One region of the Microcella alkaliphila genome, then DNA from elsewhere that is predicted to be linked to it. Evidence: predicted binding sites of a transcription regulator. Region 1 holds the regulator's gene; the other holds the start of a gene.
The links. The regulator LexA, encoded in region 1, represses DNA repair genes until DNA is damaged. The targets are predictions, from matches to a motif close to TCGAACANNTGTTCGA.
Positions count from the first base shown of each region.

Region 2: CPY97_RS09800 (HNH endonuclease signature motif containing protein) is a predicted target of LexA. The motif match lies at 3,459-3,474, and genes of this name have one in related genera.

Region 1 covers NZ_AP017315.1:1,117,122-1,121,927, reverse strand. Annotated here, with positions in the region: gene hisB (imidazoleglycerol-phosphate dehydratase HisB) at 1-98, opposite strand, end outside; gene CPY97_RS05495 (histidinol-phosphate transaminase) at 95-1,186, opposite strand; gene CPY97_RS05490 (LysM peptidoglycan-binding domain-containing protein) at 1,206-1,580, opposite strand; gene lexA (transcriptional repressor LexA) at 1,864-2,541, shown strand; gene hflX (GTPase HflX) at 2,538-4,124, opposite strand; gene CPY97_RS05475 (class I SAM-dependent methyltransferase) at 4,164-4,806, shown strand, end outside.
Region 2 covers NZ_AP017315.1:1,981,755-1,986,560, reverse strand. Annotated here, with positions in the region: gene gatC (Asp-tRNA(Asn)/Glu-tRNA(Gln) amidotransferase subunit GatC) at 1-279, shown strand, start outside; gene gatA (Asp-tRNA(Asn)/Glu-tRNA(Gln) amidotransferase subunit GatA) at 276-1,781, shown strand; gene CPY97_RS09800 (HNH endonuclease signature motif containing protein) at 1,778-3,439, opposite strand; gene CPY97_RS09795 (DUF6498-containing protein) at 3,550-4,371, shown strand; gene CPY97_RS09790 (hypothetical protein) at 4,565-4,806, opposite strand, start outside.

The sequences.
Region 1 (4,806 bases):
TCGATCGAGGAACGGCCCGTGCCGTCGAGATTGAGGGACAGGCGGATGCTCGACTCGCTCGTCTCGCGGCGAAGGTCGGCGGTGCGGGGGCTGGTCACCTGGGCATCCTACCGAGCACGTCGAGGAACTCACTGGTCTCGGCCTCGGTGCCGGCGGTGACCCGCAGGTGGCCGGCGAGCCCGACATCGCGGATAAGGATGTCGCGCTCGAGCAGGTAGTGGAACGTCGCGGCCGGATCGTCGACGCCGCCGAACAGCACGAAATTCGCCCAGCTGTCGTGCGGGGCGTAGCCGAGTGCGGGCAGCTCGGCCAGCAGTCGGTCTCGCTGGGTGCGAATCGCGTCGACCGTCGCGAGCATCGTCGGTGCCTGCTGCAGGGCGGCGACCGCCGCCGCCTGCGTGATCGCCGACAGGTGGTACGGCAACCGCACGAGCCGCAGGGCGTCGATCAGGGCGGGATCGGCGGCGAGGTAGCCCAGGCGCGCTCCCGCGAATGCGAACGCCTTACTCATCGTGCGGGACACGGCCAGGCGGGGGCGGCCCGGCAGCAGGGACAGCGCCGAACGGTGTCCATCGGGCATGAATTCGGCGTACGCCTCATCAACAAGCAGGATGCCGGTCGTCGCGGCGTAGGCGGCCTCAACGGTCTCAAGCCCGAGGGGGGTGCCCGTCGGGTTATTGGGGGCACACAGCACGACAATGTCGGGCTGTGCTCGCTCGATCGCAGACCGCACCGTCTCGGGGCTGATTCGGAAGTCAGCGTCGCGCTCGGCCGTGATCCACTCCGTTCCAGTGCCGGCCGCGATGATCGAGTGCATCGAGTACGTGGGCGGGAAACCAAGAATTCGGCGACCCGGGCCCCCGAACGCTTGCAGCATGTGCTGGATGACCTCGTTCGAGCCATTGGCCGCCCATACCTGGTCGGGCGTGACCGGATCGGCCGGCTCCGCAGCACTCAGGTAGGAGGCGAGGTGCTCGCGAAGCTCCGTGAACTCACGGTCGGGGTAGCGGTTGACGCCGCGAACGGCGCGCTCGACGGCCGCCGTCACGTGGGCGACGACCGCCTCGGGCACGGGATGCGTATTCTCGTTGACGTTGAGTTGAATGCGGACGGGCCGCTGGGGGGCACCGTATGGTGTCGCCCCGCGCAGGTCGTCGCGGATAGGCAGGTCCTCGAGCCGAGTCACGTGCCCATCGTAGGGCGGCTTAGTCGAGGTAACGCTCGGGGAGCAGCAGCGTCTGACCCGGCATGACCGCCGCCGAGTCGAGCCCATTCAGGGTGATGATGTCGGCAACCAGGTCGGCGGGGTTGGCGCCGGGTGCCACGGACCCGGCAAGCTGCCACAGAGTCTGACCGGCCTCGACGGTCACGACGGGCAGCACTACGTCGCCGGAGGTTGCGGTCGCCTCGCCGCCGGAGAGGGCGAGCGCCACGACGAGAGCGACGATCGGCGCGGTGACCAGCGTCGTAATGACGGCGCGACCGCGCCGCGTCAGACGCAACCGCGTGGCGACGGGAGCGGACGAGGCGTCAGCGCTGCGAACGATGGTGGGGAACGCACCTGCGTCGATCGTGGTCATCGTGGGCTCCTCGTGTCAGGGATCGGGCCTCCGGCGGCGGGGGCCCGCCGGAGGTGCATCGCCCCTCGGCCGGGAGGGGCGATGCGAACCCGTGTTCCGAACATACATTCGATCGAACGCGAGTTCAAGTGTTTCTGCCGAAATTGTGACCGGAACCACCGACACGCTCGAACAGATGTTTGATTGCGACGGAGTTGCTGGATAGAGTTTCGACACCACGGACAGTCGACCATCGACCACCGACATCGCCCACGCGGCGGCCCACGACGAGCGAGGGAACCCCATGGCTGAAAGCACCGCGAGCAGCAGCGGCACCCGTCGCCGCACCACGCTGAGCGACAAGCAGCAGGCAATCCTGCGAGCGATCCAGGCGTCAATCGCCCAGCGCGGCTACCCGCCGAGCATGCGTGAGATCGGCGAGGCCGTCGGCCTGTCGTCGCTCTCGAGCGTCGCGCACCAGCTGGGGCAGCTCGAACTGAGCGGCTACCTGCGGCGCGACCCCAATCGGCCGCGAGCGATGGAGGTTCTCATCGACCTCGAGCCGTCCGCGTCCGAGCATCCCGATCCCGATGCTCCCCAGGTTGCCGATGCGGCCATGGTGCCTCTCGTCGGTCGCATCGCGGCGGGCATCCCGATCACGGCCGATCAGATGGTCGAAGAGGTCGTGCCACTCCCCCGCACGCTCGTGGGCAACGGCGAACTGTTCATGCTGACCGTCGTCGGAGACTCGATGATCGACGCCGCCATCTGCGATGGCGACCTCGTCGTCGTACGACGCCAGCAAACGGCAGAGAACGGCGAGATCGTCGCGGCGATGCTCGACGGCGAGGCCACGGTCAAGGTGTTCCGTCAGCGAGACGGTCACACGTGGCTGTTGCCCCGCAACACGGCGTACGAACCGATCCTCGGCGACCACGCCGAGGTGCTCGGCAAGGTCGTCGCGGTGTTGCGCTCGGTCTAAGAACCGTTCGGCGCCGAAGAAGCGGTCGCGTCCGCGACCACAAACTCGGCAAGGTGCGCCTCGTGCTGAGGCGACACGAAGGCGTGCACGCGGGTGCCGCCCTCCTCGTACTCGGTCGACAGGATGCGGCCGCGCTCGTGCAGCAGTGCAACGAGCTCGCCCCGGTCGTAGGGCACCACGACGACGACCTCGACGTCGGGGTCGGGCAACACCTCGCCGATGCGGGCGCGCAACTCGTCGATGCCCTCACCCGTCTTGGCGGAAACAAAGACCGCCGTGGGTTCGAGACCGCGCAGCAGCAGTCGCGCATCCTCGTCGATGAGGTCGCTCTTGTTGAACGCCACGATCTCGGGAATGTCGCGAGCGTCAACGCTGCCGATCACGTCGCGGACGGTCGCCAACTGCGCCGCCGGGTCGGGATGCGCGCCGTCGACCACGTGGACGATCACGTCAGCCTCGCCCACCTCTTCCAGGGTCGAGCGGAACGCCTCGACCAGCTGGTGCGGAAGGTTGCGCACGAAGCCCACCGTGTCGACGAGGGTGAACGGGCGGCCGTCCGGCGTGGACGATTTGCGCACCGTCGCGTCGAGGGTCGCGAAGAGGGCGTTCTCGACGAGGACGCCTGCCCGCGTAATGCGGTTCAACAGACTCGACTTGCCCGCGTTCGTGTAGCCGGCGATCGCGACGCTCGGCACCGAGTACCGGTCTCGATTCGCGCGCTTGGCCGCCCGGGCCGGAGCAAAGCCCTTGATCTGGCGCCGCAGCTTCGCCATGCGCGTGTTGATGCGCCGACGGTCGAGTTCGATCTTCGTCTCACCGGGACCACGCGAGCCCATACCGGCGCCCCCGGCGCCCACCTGGCCACCGGCCTGGCGTGACATCGAGTCACCCCACCCGCGCAAGCGCGGAAGCAGGTACTCGAGCTGCGCGAGTTCCACCTGCGCCTTACCCTCTCGGCTCTTCGCGTGCTGGCTGAAGATGTCGAGAATGACGGCGGTGCGGTCGATGACCTTTACCTTCACCACGTCTTCTAGGGCGCGGCGCTGGCTGGGCGCGAGCTCGGTGTCGGCGACGACCGTGTCGGCCCCCAGCTCGGCCACAATCATCGCCAGCTCGGCCGCCTTGCCCTTGCCGAGATACGTGCTCGGGTCGGGGTGCGGGCGACGCTGAAGCAGGCCGTCGAGCACGACGGCGCCGGCGGTCTCGGCGAGCGCAGCCAGCTCCCGCAGCGAGTTTTCGGCGTCCTCGAGCGAACCGTGGGAGTACACGCCGATCAACACGACGTTCTCCAGACGCAGCTGCCGGTACTCGACCTCGGTGACGTCATCAAGCTCTGTCGAGAGGCCGCGCACCCGCCTGAGCGCCGCGCGGTCTTCCCGGTCGAATTGGTCGCCATCCCGGTCGTCGAGGTAGTCGCTCTGCTGCTGCAGGGCCGTGGCCCGCCCCTCGCGGATGCTGACGCGGCGGGCGGCACTGTCGGCATTCGCGAGAACGCGCGCAACAGCGTCGGCCCCGTGGTCGACGGGAGCCTCGCTCGTGCCGGGGGCGGTGTCGTCGCCCGGCGTCACACCGTCGGAAATCATTCGCTTCAGCATAGTGCTCACGTTCGGTAGATTCACTGCATGGCTCAGGAGCACTACTTCAGCGCTCAGCCGGCCGGAGACTTCACCCCCCGCACCCTGCAGGTGCAGCTCGACGGACAGCCCGTCGACGTGGTCACCGCGGGCGGAGTGTTCAGCCCGTCGACGATCGACACCGGAACCCAGGTGCTGTTGGGATCCGTTCCCGCACCCGCGCCCGGCGGCGACCTGCTTGACCTCGGCTGCGGGTGGGGCCCGATCGCGCTGACGCTGGCGTTGAAGTCGCCGCGCGCCCGCGTGTGGGCGGTCGACGTCAACGAGCGCGCCCGCGAGCTAACGCGGATGAACGCCGAGCGACTGGGGCTCGACAACGTGACGGTCGCCGCGCCCGACGAGGTGCCGAGCGAGATACGGTTCACGACGATCTGGTCGAACCCGCCGATTCGCATCGGCAAGGGTGAACTGCATGGGCTGCTGGATGCGTGGCTGCCGCGACTCGACGATGGCAGCGACGCCTGGCTGGTCGTCGCCCGCAACCTGGGCTCCGACTCGCTGCAACGCTGGATGGAGAGCCAGTACGCCGGCGAGCTGCAGGTGACGCGCGCGGCAACCAATAAGGGGTATCGCGTGCTGCGGGCACGGAACCGCTCAGGGCTCACCGGCCCCATTCGGGTGCAGCGCGGGT
Region 2 (4,806 bases), 860 kb from region 1:
AGCGTGCGCCACCTCGCGTCGCTCGCGCGCATCGCCCTCACCGAGGACGAGATCGCGTCACTGACGACCGAACTGGGAGCGATCGTCGACGCCGTCGCGACCGTGCAGCAGGTCGCGGGCGATGACATTCCGGCGACCAGCCACCCGATTCCGCTGACGGGCGGGATGCGCGTCGATGAGCCGGGCACGCCCCTCACGACCGCCGAGGCGCTCGCCGGCGCGCCCGACAGCGACGGCACCCGCTTTCGCGTCACCGCGATCCTGGGGGAGGAGCAGTGAGCGCCGAGCTGATCCACGCGACCGCCGCCGACCTGGCGCACCGTCTTTCGGCGGGCGAGGTCAGCGCCGTCGAGGTCACGCAGGCGCACCTCGACCGCATCGCGGCCGTCGACGGTGACGTGCACGCGTTCCTGCACGTGAGCGAGCAGGCCCTCGAGGTGGCCGCGCAGGTCGACGCCGACCGCGCCGCGGGCGACGCGCTGCCCGAGCTGGCCGGCGTTCCGGTGGCGATCAAGGACGTGCTGTGCACGCTCGACATGCCGTCGACGTCCGGGTCGAAGATCCTCGAGGGCTGGGTGCCGCCGTACGATGCGACCGTTGTCGCGCGCCTTCGCGCCGCCCGCATGGTGCCGCTCGGCAAGACCAACATGGACGAGTTCGCGATGGGCTCCTCCACTGAGTTTTCGGCGTATGGGCCGACCAAGAACCCGTGGGACCTGACGCGCATCCCGGGCGGTTCGGGCGGTGGCTCGGCGGCCGCGGTTGCCGCGTTCGAGGCGCCGTTCGCGCTCGGCTCCGACACGGGCGGATCGATCCGCCAGCCCGGCGCCGTCACCGGCACGGTCGGCGTGAAGCCCACCTACGGCGGGGTGAGCCGCTACGGCGCGATCGCGCTGGCGAGCTCGCTCGACCAGGTGGGGCCGGTGTCGCGCACGGTGCTCGACGCGGCGCTCTTGCACGACGCGATCGGCGGGCACGATCCGCGCGATGCGACGAGCATCCCGGATGCCTGGCCGTCGATGACCGCCGCTGCCCGCGAGGGGCTCACCGGCGACGCGCTGAAGGGCCTGCGGGTCGGCGTCGTGACCGACCTGGACGGCGAGGGCTTCCAGCCGGGCGTGCGTCAGCGCTTCCACGAGACGCTCGAGATGCTGTCGGCGGCGGGGGCGGAAATCGTTGAGGTCAGCGCCCCGCACTTTCAGTACGCGATCGCCGCGTACTACCTGATCTTGCCGGCGGAGGCGTCGAGCAACCTGGCGAAGTTCGACTCGGTTCGCTTCGGGATGCGCGTGGACGTTGCCGGCGGAACCGTCGAGGACGTCATGGCCGCGACCCGCGAGGCGGGCTTTGGCCCGGAGGTGAAGCGCCGCATCATCCTCGGCACGTACGCGCTGTCGGCGGGCTACTACGACGCGTACTACGGCAGTGCGCAAAAGGTGCGCACGCTGATTCAGCGTGACTTCAACGCGTGCTTCGCTCAGGCGGACGTGCTCGTGTCGCCGGCGGCGCCGACCACGGCGTTTAAGTTCGGCGAGAAGCTGGATGACCCGCTGGCGATGTACTTGAACGACGTGACGACGATTCCGGCGAACCTGGCGGGCGTGCCGGGCATGAGTCTGCCGATGGGGCTCGCGCCGGAGGACGGGCTGCCGACGGGTCTGCAGATCATGGCTCCGGCGCGGCACGACGCGCGGCTGTACCAGGTGGGCGCGGCGGTCGAGCAGCTGCTGGAGTCGGACTGGGGCGGCCCGCTCTGGGCGAAGGCCCCGCAGCTCGGTTAGTCGCTCGGCGTCCTTCGTCTCGCATTCGGCCCGGCTCCCATTGGGCCTGGCTCACTGCCACTGCGGCGTTCTCTCACTCGGATCGCGCGGGGGAGCACCCTGCTCTTGGTGGGCGCGGGTATCGGGCTTCGGCTCGGGTCGACGCCGGGTGGTGGCCGGAAGGCGAATCCGGCGGTGAGGTGGCGCTCGATCTGCCAACCGTTGTTGTGCAGCAGCATGTGGTGGTGTCGGCAGAGAAGGATTCCATTGGCGACGTCGGTTCTGCCCCCGTGTATCCATTCGGTGATGTGGTGGGCTTCCGTCCAGGAGGGCGGTCGCTCGCAGCCGGGGAACCGGCACCCTCCGTCGCGGGCGGCGAGCGCGAGGCGCTGGCGGCGCGTGTAGAGGCGGGTTTCGCGGCCGAGGTTGAGCACGTCTCCGGCGTCGTCGACGACGACGGCGAGGGTTCCGGCGGCGCAGCGGTGCCGTTCGGCGGTGGCGACGCTGACGGGCTCGCTCTGGCCTTCGACGCGGGCGAGGCCGGCTCGGGCGCGCAGGTCGCGTTCGGCGACGATCACCTGCACGGCGGGCGGGGCGACGCCGATGAGTTCGGTGGGGGCGACGTGCCCGCCGATGCGAACGAGTTCGACGAGCGCATCAACGGCGATCTGCTCGGTCGTGCGGGTGTCGTTGATGATGCGTTCGGCGCGTTCGATCTCGGATTCGCTCACAAAGCGCGGTCCTCCGCGGCGGGGTGAGGTGGCCCCGTCAATCGCGGAGCGCACCAGCGCGGCGGATTCGGGGTCGAGCAGCCCGGACAGTCGCGTCATGCCGTCGGGTTGCTGGGTCAGGTAGAGGTAGCGGCGGTCGCGGCGGGCCTGCTCGGCTTCGGCGGCGCGTTCGACGTCGGCGTCGGCGTCGAGCACGGCGCGGGCTTCGCGGGCGCGGGCGGCGAGCTGCTCGACCGTCACGGCGGGAGCGCACGCGACGAGCGCCCGGGCGGCCTCAGCCAACTGCGTAGCGGTCACCACGGTGCACACATGTGTCGGACGCGGGGATATCGCGTCGCTGCCAGCAGGCTCGGCGGCGTCGCGTGACTGACCGTCCGCAATCGCAGCACCAGCCTCGCTGAGGGGTGCCGCGGTCGCGCTTTCGTGCTCGGGGTGCGTACACGCCCCGGCATCGGGCTCGCCGAGCCCGACCTGGATCGCCGATGCCTGCTCGATCGTCAGCTGCGCCCGGGAGACGGCGTCGGTCACGCAGTCGAGCCACGGGCGGCGCGGCTGTCGAGACTCGGCCGGAGCAACGCCCGGCGCTTCGTCAGCGACCCGCGACTGAGCTTCAGCCTGCGCGTCGAGCAGCGACCCGACCCGCACGAGCGCGGCGGCGTCACGCGCGCTGCCGCCGGTCAGGGTCTGCACGAGCTTCTGCGGGGTCCGAGCCCCGAGCCGCTGGGCGAGCCCGTCGTGCCCGAGTTCGTGCCGCGAGCGGTAGGCGACCGCGGCAGCGACCAACGCTGCAGCCGCGTCAGCCCGCCGGCGCACCTCGGCGAGCACGCGTTGCAGGGAGATCAGCTCGTTGTCGCTGAGCCCATCGACCGCCGGAGCGGCGAACGGCTGCTCCGTTTCCACCAGCGACGCGACGAGCGTCAAGGTGAGTAATGCGTTCGAATTGGACATACTCCATTGTCTCAAGCAGTCGAACGTATGTACAGAGTGCGAGGCAACCTCGTGGAAAGGTTTTTCGCGGCGCGATTGTGGAGGAGAGGTGCCGTGTCAGAATCACACCGATGAGCGAGAGTGAGAGCGAGAACGAGCCCAACGCGACCGGCCGCGGCGACCCTGTCCCAGCAGGCAACGCGCCCTACCACAGCGCACCAGCGACCCCCGCACCCGCCGCCACCCCCGCTCTCACCGCACCCACCCCCGAATCGCACCCCGGCCCCACCCGCCTGGCCCCGCGCATCCTCACGATCGCGATCTACACGCTGCTCCCCATCGCCGGCGTGCTCTTCTTCGGCTGGGATTGGCGCGAAGTGATCATCTTGTACTGGCTCGAGAATGTGGCGCTGGGCGTCGCGATGGTGATCCGCATGCTGCGCACGATCGCCGACCCCGGCACCGACGCGCTGATCGTGAACGGCCGCCCGATCAACCCCGGCCCGATCGCGGTGATCGGCATGACGATCTTCTTCTGCTTCCACTACGGAATGTTCACGATCGTCCACGGTGTCTTCGTCTTCTCGATCGCCGCCGGCGCGTTCAGCATCGGCGCGAGCAACAACCCGAATTCCCTTGCCGGCCCCGACGCCCTCAGCCTCGCCACGATCGACTGGCTCGGTGTCTTCCTCGTCTTCGCGGTCGGCGGCCTGATCCAGCTCGCGATGGCCGCGTTCGGCCCGCTCGGCCCGAAGCGCGGCAGCGCGCTGATGATGAGCGCCTACCCGCGCATCATCGTGCTGCACATCACGATCATCGGCGGCACCTTCTTGATCGCGTCGCTCGGCTGGCCGCCGATCGCGGCGCTCCTTCTCATCGGGATGCACGGAGCAGTCGACGCCGTCGCCATCGTCCGCGCAAATCGCGCCCACCGCGAACCGGCCCCGGTTTAGGCGACCGCACCCCGACAGCAGGCTGATGCTGGCCAGTGGTAATTCACGGTGGGAGCACGTCGGATCGTTTGCTCATCTCGATCGAAGTCGCGATCGCCGACTCGGGCTCCAGAAGCATGGCTGTGCCTCCACCAGTTCGCACGCCACGTTTCACTTCGGGCACGAAACCCGACTTGCCTGACCAGCGCGGTACTCAAGGGTTCTGGAGGACGAATTCGCCAATGACTGTTTCGCCGTCGGACAAGTACACGGGCACCGAAAGCCGCTTGCCTCGCTGTTCTTCTTGCCAGCGCAGTGCGTCTGCGGGCGAGGTGAACTCTTTGGCCGCGGCAGTTCCGTCGATTTCGGCTAGCTCAGCGGTGTACACGTAGCCCGGCCGCCCCTCCGTCGTGAGCACGGCGATCAGGTCTGGCGTTCCGGTCTCATTCGCGACTC